3 regions of the Bradyrhizobium sp. IC3195 genome follow, and region 3 is predicted to be linked to each of the others. Evidence: predicted binding sites of a transcription regulator. Region 3 holds the regulator's gene; each other region holds the start of a gene.

Region 1 (3,994 bases), on a different contig from region 3:
TCTCCTCGGCCAGCGGGATGAAGCTGATCGGCGCGATCAGCCCGCGTTGCGGATGGTTCCAGCGCAGCAGCGCCTCGAAGGCGACGACGCGACCGCTGGCGACCTCGCGGATCGGCTGGTAATAGACCTCAAACTCGTCGCGTTGCAGCGCCGCGCGCAGATCCATTTCCAGAAGGCGCCGCGCCTGCGCACGCGCATCCATGCCGGTCTCGAAGAAGCGGTAGGTGCCGCGGCCATCCGCCTTGGCGCGATAGAGCGCAAGATCCGCGTTCTTGAGCAGCTCGTCCGGATTGCTGCCGTCCTGCGGCGACAGCGAGATGCCGATCGAGACGCCGATCACGATCTGATGGTCGTCGATCTGGTAAGGCGCCGAGATCACCTCGACGAGGCGTCCGGCAAGCGATCGCGCGGCGATCTCCTCGGAGCGTCCGATCTGGACCACCGCGAACTCGTCGCCGCCGAGCCGCGCCACGGTGTCCTGTTCGCCGACGGTGGCCTCGAGCCTGCGGCCGACCTCCTTGAGCAGCGCATCGCCGATGGGATGGCCGAGGGAGTCGTTGATGTCCTTGAAGTGATCGAGATCGAGGCAAAGCACCGCGAGCTGGTCGCCCGACTTGGTCTGGCGCAGTCCCTGCTCGAGCTGTTCGTGGAACAGCACGCGGTTCGGCAGGCTGGTCAGCGCGTCATGTCGCGCCATGTGCGAGATCTTGGCCTGCGCCTCCAGCCATTCGGTGATGTCCTCGAAGGTCGCGACCCAGCCGCCGCCCTGCATCGGCTGGTTGACGACCCGGATGGAGCGGCCGAACCGGTTGACGACGTCGGTCGTGGTGCGGCCCTCGCGCGCATCGGCGACGAGGCGGGCGAAGAATTCATCCGCATCGCCCTGCCACTGGCCCTTGGCCTGCTCTTCCCTGAGCACGTCGACCAGCAATCGGCCGGTGAGCGGCACGTCGGTTCGACGGAGCATCGCGGCATAGCGCTCGTTGAACAGGATGATCTTGCCGTCGGCGTCGAACATGCACAGCCCCTGCGACATGTTCTCCAGCGCGCTGTCGAGCACGATCTGCTGGCGGCCCAGTTCGCCCTTGGCGCGGCGGTCGAGCAGCGCGGCCACGAGCGCAATCGCGATGATCGCGACGGCGGCGCTGGCAGTCAGGAACGACAGCGAGGCCGGCGGGACCGAGAGCCCGCTGATCGCGATCGTCGGGTCCGGCGTCAACAGCACCGCGCCCATCGCGGTGAAATGATGGGCAACGATCGCGAGCGTCAACAGAGCAGTCGCGCTCAGCGCATGCCGAATGCCGTCACCTCGCGCGGCGACGAACAGCGCGAGCGCTGCGAAGACGATTCCGAACAGCACCGAGGCGGCAACCGTGCTCCCGATCCAATCCAGCCGTGCCGGCATCTCCAGCGCCGCCATGCCGGTGTAATGCATCGCCGCGACACCCAGGCCGACGATGGCGCCGCCGACGACGATCCACACCGGGCGCGAGGACGCCACGGCGATGCTCAGGCCCACGAAGGTCAAGGAGATCGCAAGCATCAGCGACAGAATTGTCACCGGGATGTTGTAGGCGCCGGCGCTCCCGGGGCCATAGGCGAGCATCGCGATGAAATGCGTCGCCCAGATGCCGCATCCGCTCACGGCCGCATCCAGGGCGATCCAGGCCAGACGCCCGGCTCCGTGCGTCGCGCGTGCGCGCTGAAACAGGCTGATCGCCGCGGCGCTGGCGAGCAGGCACACCGCGCCCCCAAGGGCCACCAGTCGCCAGTCATGCTCGTCGGTGAGACAGTAAAGAACTTGATACATTGCCGGCCCCTATCGACCCGCACTTGAGCCGACAGTGGTGGACGATCGGTAACCAGCTACAAACCTGCTCCGGAAGTGGTGAATGGAAGATGAGCGAGTTCGCTCACATTGCTGATCCTCGCGACGGCGCACCGAAGCAGCACCACGGCAGCGGGAAGCGAACAAGCACAAGCGCCGCGCGGACCGTCGCGCGGCGCTCGTACTTTCCTCTACTCAGCTCGCCGCGCGCAGATTCACCTTGCTCTCGGCGAGTGTCGTCAGCTTCTGGTCGGTCGCCTTCTCCTCCTCGAGCGTCTTGGCGAGCACCGCCGCACAATCGTTGCGGCCGAGCTGCTTGGCCCAGGCGATCAGGCTGCCGTAGCGGACGATCTCGTAATGCTCCGCGGCCTGCGCCGCATTGATCAGGGCCGCGTCGAGCACCGCCTTGTCGGCGACTTCGCCGGCGGTCTCGTCGGCTTCCTCGATGATGCCGTCGATGGCCGGGCAGTCGACCGCCTTCACGGGGACGCCGTGCATCTTGAAGACCTCCTCGAGCCGCGCAACGTGCTGCTTGGTTTCCTCGAGGTGCGTCAAAAAGCCCTGTTTCAGCTGCGGATCAGTGGCCTTGGTCGCCATCTTCGGCAGCGCCTTGGTGAGCTGCTGCTCGGCGTAATAGATGTCCTGGAGCTGATGTACGAACAGGTCGTTCATGGTCTTGATGTCTTTTGTGAACAGTCCCATCGTTCCGATCCTCTCGGGTCTTGGGAACACGGAGGCGCCGGCTTGCACGAAAAAGCCGCGTATTCCGCCATGTTCGATTGCTGATGGAGGCTAACGACCACGCGGCATCGACGTTCCAAAAACGCCGATACGGCTCTGCGCTGGAACAATGCGGACGGCGCCGGGATCTGAGATCGTATCGGCACGGTGAGCGCGCGGATGGAGCCTGGTTTCGCGACTCATATGCTTAACGCGCCGCCGATATGAACCGCGTATGACAAAGTTGCCCGCCGAACGCAGAACCTATTGTTGTCAAGGGCTGCACAAGCCGCTGATTTTGCCTTAAATGAGCTGGATCATGCCTAGCGATCGATGCCTGCCTTTTGGCCGTGATCGCACCCGACCGGCCAATGTCTGGCCCGGTCGGTCTTGCCCCCCGCCGGGAGGATGAATGCACGGACTGCTGCCCGCGTTGAAACGCGGCTTCAATAGATGGATCGGCTGGCGACGGCTCGGCGTCGCCGCGAGCATCTTCATCATCGCGTTTGCGATCACGACGCTGGTGCGGACGCTCAAGGGCATCGATACCGGGGTCATCCTGACCGCGTTGACGGAGATTCCCCGCGGCAACATCGGGCTGGCGGCGATCTGCGTCTTCTTCGCGTTCTGTACGCTGACCTTCTACGACTATTTTGCGCTGCGAACGATCGGCAAGAAGCACGTGCCCTATCGCATCGCGGCGCTGTCCAGCTTCACGTCCTATTCGATCGGGCACAACATCGGCGCCACGGTCTTCACCGGCGGCGCGATCCGTTTCCGGATCTATTCGGACTACGGACTGAACGCGATCGACGTCGCGAAGATCTGCTTCCTGTCCGGCCTGACCTTCTGGCTCGGTAACATCTTCGTGCTCTCGATCGGCATGGCCATCCATCCGGACGCGGCCTCCTCGATGGATCAGCTGCCCTCCTCGCTCAACCGGTTGATCGCCCTCGGCGGTCTCGCATCGATCGGCGCGTATCTGGTCTGGCTCTGCATGGGCGAGAAGCGCCGTGAGCTCGGCCAGAAGGGCTGGAAGGTGGTGCTGCCATCGGCGCCGCTGACCTTGGTGCAGATCCTGATCGGCGTCGTCGATCTCGGCTTCTGCGCCACGGCAATGTACCTCTTGATGCCGGCCAACCCGCCGATCGACTTCATGTCGCTCGCGGTCGTGTTCATCCTGGCGACCCTGATCGGCTTTGCCAGCCACGCGCCGGGCTCGATCGGCGTGTTCGATGCCGCCATGCTCGTGGCGCTGCCCCAGTTCGGCCGCGAGGAGCTTCTGGCCACGCTGCTGGTGTTCCGCATTCTCTATTTCGTGATCCCGTTCGGCCTTGCCATTTCCATCATGGGCACGCGCGAGCTCTGGATGAATGTGGTCGCGCCGTGGCAGGAGCGGCGGCGGCTGGCGGAAGCCTGCGCGCAGGCCAACCTGCCCAGGGAGGT
Region 2 (3,994 bases), on a different contig from region 3:
GAACTGCTGTGCCGACCGATGCATCCGCGGGCGCAACATCCATGACTTCATTCGCCTCGAGATCGTACAGCTCGCGCGCGATATGATCGGTCAAGGCCGCCGGCGCGCCGTCGAACACCACGCGTCCGGCCGCCATGCCGATCAGGCGGTCGCAATAGCTGCGGGCGAGATCGAGCGAATGCAGGTTGCAGAGCACGGTGATACCGAAATGCTTGTTGATGCGCAGAAGCGCATCCATCACGATCTTGGTGTTGCGGGGATCGAGCGAGGCGATCGGCTCGTCGGCAAGGATAATGTCGGGCTGCTGAACCAGCGCCCGCGCGATCGCCACGCGCTGCTGCTGACCGCCCGAGAGCTGGTCGGCGCGCTGGGCCGCGATGGCAGCCATGTCGAACTGCTCGAGCGCCGACATCGCGATGGCCTTGTCTTCTTCGGGCCAAAGCTGCAGCAGCGACCGCCATGTCGGCACCGTCGACAGCCGCCCCATCAGCACATTGGTGAGGACGTCGAGCCGGCCGACGAGGTTGAACTGCTGAAAAATCATCGCCGACCGCGCACGCCACTGCCGCAGCTCCTTGCCGCGCAGCGCGGTGACGTCGACGCCTTCGAACAGGATGCGGCCTTCGGAGGGCTCGATGAGGCGGTTGATGGACCGCAGCAATGTCGACTTGCCGGCGCCGGATCGCCCGATCACCCCGACGAAGCCGCCAGGGGAAACTTGAAACGAAGCATCGTCCACAGCGGCCTTCGCGCCGAAGCGACACGTCAGACCTTCAACCACCAGCATCGAGGGGCTCCAGAGTAGCTGGAGCCAACCGCTAACGCCCGTGGTTAACACTTGTGTGACAAGGCTGCTGCAGTGCGGCCATCCTACGCACGTCATCCCCTGTCATCTCATTGTCACGACACCGTCATCCGGCCGCTCGAAGAAAGACTCCCGCCCTCGCACTTCGGATGCAACATGGCCAAAGCTCTTTCGGTTCAGCCGACCGTCGATCCCTCGGCCAAGCTGCATGAGACCAGGCTTGGCGCCTACACCGAAGTCGGCGCGCGCACGATCCTGCATGAAGTCGCGATGGGCGATTATTCCTATGTCGTGAACGATGCGCAGATCACCTACGCCACCATCGGAAAGTTCTGCTCGATCGCGGCGATGACCCGCATCAATCCCGGCAACCATCCGATGCATCGCGCCACTCAGGCGCATTTCACTTACCGATCCAGCGCCTATTTCGAAGGTGAGAGCGACGATCTCGAGTTCTTCGACTGGCGCCGCCGGCATCACGTTCATATCGGCCATGACGTCTGGATCGGCCATGGCGCGATCGTGCTGCCGGGCCGCAACATCGGCACCGGCGCGGTGATCGCCGCCGGCGCGATCGTCACCAAGGACGTGCCGGCCTACAGCATCGTCGCCGGCAATCCGGCCCGCATCGTGCGGCGGCGATTCTCGGAGGAGATCGCCGGACGGCTCGCAAGGCTTGCTTGGTGGGACTGGGATCACGACAAGTTGCGCGAGGCGCTGCCCAATTTCCGCAAGCTCGGGATTGAAGATTTCCTCTCGGCATACGAAGCAAAAGCGAGCTCACTCGCCAATTCTCCTGCCAGCAAACGAAGCGCGGTCGCGTGACAGACATATTCATCGAAGGCGGCCGGGCCCTGATCGGCGCCGAGCTCGTCGAAACCTCCCTTCTCGTCTCCGGAACAGACATTGCAGAGGTCGACGCCTCTCGCGGCCGGGCGCGGCTGGCGCTGGATGCCCGTGACCTGCTGGTGCTGCCCGGCATCGTTGATCTGCATGGCGATGCCTTCGAGCGCCAGATGATGCCGCGCGCCGGCGTCGACTTTCCGATCGACGTCGCGCTCGCCGACAGCGACCGCCAGGCGATCAGCAACGGCATCACTACCGTGTTTCACGCCACAACCTGCTCGTGGGAGCCGGGCCTGCGCAGCGCCGACAATGCGCGCGGTCTGATGGAGGCGATCGAGCGGCAGCGTCCTCAATTCGCCGCCGACACCCGCTTCCACCTGCGGCACGAGACCTTCAATCTCGATGCCGAAGCGGAGATCGCAGAGTGGCTCAGCGAGGGCCGCGTCGACCTGTTCGCCTTCAACGATCATATGGACGGCGTCGTTGCCGACATCTCCAACCCACGCAAGCGCAACCGCATGGTGGAGCGCACCGGTCTGTCGAGCGAAGAATTCGACCGGCTGGTCGAGCGCGTGGTCTCGCGCGCCGACGAGGTGCCCGCCTCGGTGTCACGCCTGGCCGCCGCGGCCCGCGGGGCCGAGGTGCGGATGCTCTCGCACGACGATTCGAGCCCGGCGATGCGCCGGGACTTTCGCGAGCTCGGCGCCTTGATCGCGGAGTTTCCGATCAACGAGGAGACGGCGCAGGCTGCGGCCAGCCACGGCGATGCCATCGTCTATGGCGCGCCGAACGTCGTGCGCGGCGGCAGCCACACCGGCTGGACCAGGGCCTCCGACATGATCGCAAAGGGGCTCTGCTCGGTGCTGGCGTCGGACTATTACTATCCCGCGCAGCTGCTCGCCGCGTTCCGCCTGGCCGCCGATGGCGTGATGCCTCTGGCTCAGGCCTGGGATCTGGTCTCCGCCGGCCCGGCGCGGGCAACCGGCCTCACCGATCGCGGCCTGCTCGCGGAGGGACGCCGCGCCGACATTCTCCTCGTCGACGACAGCGTGGAGCTGCGGCCGCGGCTGATCGCGGTGATCTCAGGCGGCAGGCTCGTGCATCTCACCGACGCGACGCGGCTGCTCACCGCAATGGCGGCGCCGCGCGAGACTGTCGTCGCGGCGTAAATTGGTTATGCTGAGGCAATGACAGGTTTCCCCCGCTACGCGATCTATTATGCCGCAGGCCGCGACAGCGCCCTCTCCCGCTTCGGCGCCGAGCTGCTCGGCTATGACGCCTACAGCGGCGGCGAGATTTCGTTTCCAGAGCAGGCGCTGCACGCCGCGCCCGACTGGCGCGAGGTCAGCGCCGATCCCCGCAAGTACGGCTTTCACGCCACGCTGAAGGCGCCGATGGCGCTGGCGCCCGGCAAGACCGAAGCCGAGCTGATGGCCGCCTGCGCGGCCTTCGCGGGCAAGACACGGCCAATCCCGGCAATCCGACCGATGGTCGATGCCATCAGCGGCTTCATTGCCGTTATTCCGGCCGAGCCGATGGAAGCGCTCCAGCAACTTGCCGCTGATTGCGTTCGCGAGTTCGACCCGTTTCGCGCCGCGCTGACGGCGGAAGATCGCGCTCGGCGCAAGCCGGAGAAGCTCAGCGAGCGGCAGCGCGATTATCTCGACCGCTGGGGCTATCCTTACGTGATGGAAGAATTCCGCTTCCACATGACGCTGACGGGGCGGCTGGATGCGGAGCGGCGCGGGCCGATCCTTCAGATGCTGCGAACACGGTTTGCGGCGCTGGGGATCGAGACGCTCGCGATCGATCGCATTGCGCTGTTCAGGCAGGATGATGCCAAGGCGCGGTTTCGCATCATCGGCGAGTGGGCTTTGGTGCGGTAGACCTCAGCGCGAGGCCGCAAGATTGAAAGCGAGCGCCACTGCGCCAACCAGAACGAGGCTGGTCGCCCAGACTGCATCCAGGTTGAACCAGCTTCGCGAGACGAACCTCAGTCCCAGATGGCGGTAGACCAGCCACGCCAGACATCCGCCGGCGCCGACCATGGCGGCAACGTGCACCAGCGACACCAGCACCGCCATCCCGAGATTTGCCGTCATCAGCGCGCCCGCCGCCTGATGGCCGGCATCGAGCTCGAAGGCCTGGCAGAGCCCGAGATAGATCGGCACGAGCATCAGGGCAGCGCCGTGAGCGATGGCGACGGCAAATGACCAGAGCACCAATTGCGTCGGCGGAATTCGTGCCAGCGCGCGCGGATGACGCCGGTCGATCAGCCGGTAGACGCCAAAGCCGATGACGAGAAGACTCGCGACGATCTGGATTGGACGCTGCCATTCGGCC
Region 3 (3,994 bases):
GAAGCTCTGGGAGGCCGGACTTTCGGCCAGCCAGATCGCGGCGGAGCTCGGCAATGTGACCCGCAATGCCGTGATCGGCAAGGTGCACCGGCTCGGCCTGTCCGGCCGCGCCAAGAGCCCTTCATCGGCAGCGCCGCGGCCGCGCAAGGCACGGCCCGCGCAGCATATGATGCGGGTGACCCGCCCCGTCGCGCGCGGCAACACCGCGTTGGCGCAGGCCTTCGAGGTCGAGTTGGAAGCCGAGCCGGTTACCTACGACAACGTGGTGCCGATGAGCCAGCGGCTGTCGCTGCTGGAATTGAACGAGGCGACCTGCCACTGGCCGGTCGGCGATCCCTCGAGCCCGGATTTCTTCTTCTGCGGCGGCAAGGCGCTCTCCGGCCTGCCCTATTGTGCCCAGCATTCGCGCGTGGCCTATCAGCCCGCAGCGGATCGCCGTCGCGCAGCACCGAAACCGGGCACGCGGTGAGCTTGCGGAATTCCCTGATCGCCAAGCTTTGATCGCCAAGCTTGATCGCCAAGACTGCAGCCGTCACACGATGACGGCTCCCAATCGCTCGGTGTCATCCCCGCGAAGGCGGGGATCCGTAACCGCGGGGCGCAATCGTTGCGCGAGATGGTCACTCCGAGTCTTCGCCAAACCACGTCCTGTGGCTGATCGCGACGAGCGCGCGCGCTCGCGCTGAGATCCCGGGCTCGCGCTGCGCGCGCCCCGGGATGACGACCGAGATTGTTGCCGCGGCCGAGAACCAACAACTCGCCCGATCTTACGTCTGCTCAGCCTTCGCGAAGCGATCGTCCAGCGCGTAGCCGGCGCCGCGGACGGTGCGGATCGGGTCCTGCTCGCGGCCAAGGTTGAGCAGCTTGCGCAGGCGGCCGATATGGACGTCGACGGTGCGCTCGTCGATGTAGATGTCGCGGCCCCAGACGCTGTCGAGCAGCTGCTCGCGCGAGAACACGCGGCCGGGATGCTCCAGGAAGAACTCCAGCAGGCGATATTCGGTCGGACCGAGATCGATCGGCCGGCCCGAGCGCGCCACGCGGCGCTTGTCGCGGTCGAGCTCGATATCGCCATAGGCGAGCACGGTGGCGAGGCGCTCGGGACTCGCACGCCTGAGCAGGCCCTTCACGCGCGCAAGCAGCTCCGGCACCGAGAACGGCTTGACGATATAATCATCCGCGCCGGTCGCGAGCCCGCGCACCCGTTCGCTCTCCTCGCCGCGCGCGGTGAGCATGATGATCGGCAGCTGCTTGGTCTCGGGGCGGGTCCGAAGCCGCCGGCACAGCTCGATGCCTGACAGGCCCGGCAGCATCCAGTCGAGCACGATCAGATCGGGAATGTGCTCCTTGAGGCGGGTGTCGGCGTCATCGCCGCGCATCACCGTCTCGACGTCATAGCCGTCGCCTTCGAGGTTGTAGCGAAGAAGCTCGGTGAGAGCTTCCTCGTCCTCAACCACCATAATGCGTGCGCCCATGTGGTCGTAGCTCCTTAAGTCGTCAGGTGTTCGGCACCGTCGTGGCGAAGGTCGTCATGTCGCCCTTGGGCCGCTTGTCGGTGATCGCCTGGCCCTCGATCATGTAGAACACGGTCTCGGCGATGTTGGTGGCGTGGTCGCCGATCCGCTCGATGTTCTTGGCACAGAACATCAGGTGGATGCAGAACGAGATGTTGCGCGGATCCTCCATCATGTAGGTGAGGAGCTCGCGGAACAGCGAGGTGCAGATGGCGTCGACTTCTTCGTCGCCCTTCCACACCGCCATCGCCGCCGGCAGGTCGTGCGCGGCATAGGCGTCCAGTACCGACTTGACCTGCTGCTGCACGAGGTCGGTCATGTGCTCCAGGCCGCGGAACAGCTTGAGCGGATGGAAATCCGTCTCCAGCGCCGCGACGCGCTTGCCCATGTTCTTGGCGAGATCACCGATGCGCTCGAGATCTGTCGCAACGCGCATCGCGCCGACGATCTCGCGCAGGTCGACGGCCATCGGCTGGCGGCGGGCGATGGTGAGCACGGCGCGCTCCTCGATGCGCTTCTGCAGCGCGTCGAGCTCGACGTCGGTGGCGACGACGCGCTGGCCGAGCGCGACGTCGCGGCGGATGAGCGCGTCGACGGAATCGACGATCATGCGCTCGGCGATGCCGCCCATCTCGGCGACCAGGCGGGTGAGCTCCTGAAGGTCGCTGTCGAAAGCCTTTACGGTATGTTCAGAACCCATGTTCCGTCTCCTCAGCCGAACCGGCCGGTGATGTAATCCTGCGTGCGCCGATCGCTCGGCGACGTGAAGATCTTGCTGGTGTCGTCGAACTCGATCAACTCGCCGAGATACATGAAGGCGGTCTTGTCGGAAACGCGCGCCGCCTGCTGCATGTTGTGGGTGACGATCGCGATCGTGTAGTTCTCGGACAATTCCTGGATCAGCTCCTCGACCTTGGCGGTCGAGATCGGGTCGAGCGCCGAGCAGGGCTCGTCAAACAGGATCACCTCGGGCCGCACCGCGACGGTGCGGGCGATGCAGAGGCGCTGCTGCTGGCCGCCGGAGAGCGACAGGCCGGAGGCATTGAGCTTGTCCTTGACCTCGTTCCACAGCGCGCCACCGCGCAGCGCCTTCTCGACGCGGTCGTCCATCTCGGACTTGGAGATCTTCTCATAGAGACGAATGCCGAAGGCGATGTTCTCGTAGATCGTCATCGGGAACGGCGTCGGCTTCTGGAACACCATGCCGACCCGGGCGCGGAGCAGGTTGAGGTCGAGCTTGGGGTCGAGGATGTTGGTATGGTCGAGCAACAGCTGACCGTCGGCGCGCTGGCCCGGATAGAGGTCGTACATCCGGTTGAAGATGCGCAGCAGGGTGGACTTGCCGCAGCCGGACGGGCCGATGAACGCCGTGACGCGGTTGGTGCCGAGCGCCAGGTTGATGTTCTTCAACGCGTGGTGGTCGCCGTAGTAGAAGTTGAGGTTGCGCGCCGTGACCTTGGCGGGCGCCTCGGGCAGGGGCTGCGAGCCGGGATGAACGGTCGGTGCGCTGACGGAAACAGACATTTCACTCATTTTGCAGTCCTCTCGGCGCCAAGGATGCGCGCGCCAATGTTAAGGGCAAGCACGGTCAGGGTGATCAACAGCGCGCCGCTCCAGGCGAGTTGCTTCCAATACTCGTAGGGGCTCTGCACGAAGTTGTTGATGGTGACAGGCAGGTTCGCCATCGTCTTGTTCAGGCCGAGGCTGAAGAACTGGTTCGATAGTGCCGTGAACAACAGCGGCGCGGTCTCGCCGGCGACTCGGGCGGTCGCCAGCAGCACGCCGGTGATGAGGCCGGAGCGCGCGGCACGATAGGCGATACGCTTGATCACCAGCGAGCGCGGCAGGCCGAGCGCGCTGGCAGCTTCGCGCAACGGATTCGGCACCAGCAGTAGCATGTCTTCGGTGGTGCGCACGACGACCGGGATCACGATGACGGCAAGCGCCAGCGCGCCCGCAATCGCCGAGAAGCCGCGCATCGGCACCACCACCGCGCCATAGATGAAGAGGCCGATGATGATCGAGGGTGCCGACAGGAGAATGTCGTTGATGAAGCGGATCACCGAGGTCAGCTTGTCGTTGCGGCCGTACTCGGCGAGATAGGTGCCGGCGAACAGGCCGAGCGGCGCGCCGATGCCGACGCCGATCACGGTCATGATCAACGAGCCGACGATGGCGTTGCGCAGGCCGCCCTCGGTCGATCCGGGCGGCGGCGTGTCAGCTGTGAAGACCTGGAGGTTGAGCCCGGCCAGGCCGTTGTAGAGCAGCGTGACCAGGATCAGCGCGAGCCAGGTGACGCCGAAGGCGGCGGCTGCGATGCAGAGGCCGCGAATGATGATGTCCCAGCGGCGGCGGCGCGAATAGATCGGGTTCATGGCTTCACTTCCCGGCCTTGGTTTCGAGGCGCAGCAGCATCAAACGGGCGGCAGCGAGCACGAAGAACGTCAGCACGAACAGCAGGAGGCCGAGCAGGATCAGGC

The links. Region 3 encodes PhoB, which activates phosphate uptake and scavenging genes when phosphate is short. Its sites were predicted from a motif close to TGTCATNNANCTGTCAT; they were not measured.
Region 1: the regulator PhoB is predicted to act here: its motif matches at 2,773-2,789, upstream of I6F09_RS26325 (YbhN family protein).
Region 2: the regulator PhoB is predicted to act here: its motif matches at 888-904, upstream of phnC (phosphonate ABC transporter ATP-binding protein).

What each region holds. Positions count from the first base shown of each region.
Region 1 is NZ_JADYVG010000016.1:155,761-159,754, reverse strand. It holds gene I6F09_RS26335 (EAL domain-containing protein) at 1-1,810, opposite strand, end outside; gene I6F09_RS26330 (ferritin-like domain-containing protein) at 2,024-2,530, opposite strand; gene I6F09_RS26325 (YbhN family protein) at 2,961-3,994, shown strand, end outside.
Region 2 is NZ_JADYVG010000019.1:2,068-6,061, reverse strand. It holds gene phnC (phosphonate ABC transporter ATP-binding protein) at 1-787, opposite strand, end outside; gene I6F09_RS27905 (chloramphenicol acetyltransferase) at 962-1,630, shown strand; gene I6F09_RS27900 (alpha-D-ribose 1-methylphosphonate 5-triphosphate diphosphatase) at 1,627-2,820, shown strand; gene I6F09_RS27895 (DUF1045 domain-containing protein) at 2,839-3,537, shown strand; gene I6F09_RS27890 (hypothetical protein) at 3,541-3,994, opposite strand, start outside.
Region 3 is NZ_JADYVG010000007.1:189,195-193,188, forward strand. It holds gene I6F09_RS16765 (GcrA family cell cycle regulator) at 1-469, shown strand, start outside; gene phoB (phosphate regulon transcriptional regulator PhoB) at 768-1,475, opposite strand; gene phoU (phosphate signaling complex protein PhoU) at 1,498-2,214, opposite strand; gene pstB (phosphate ABC transporter ATP-binding protein PstB) at 2,226-3,047, opposite strand; gene pstA (phosphate ABC transporter permease PstA) at 3,044-3,889, opposite strand; gene pstC (phosphate ABC transporter permease subunit PstC) at 3,894-3,994, opposite strand, start outside.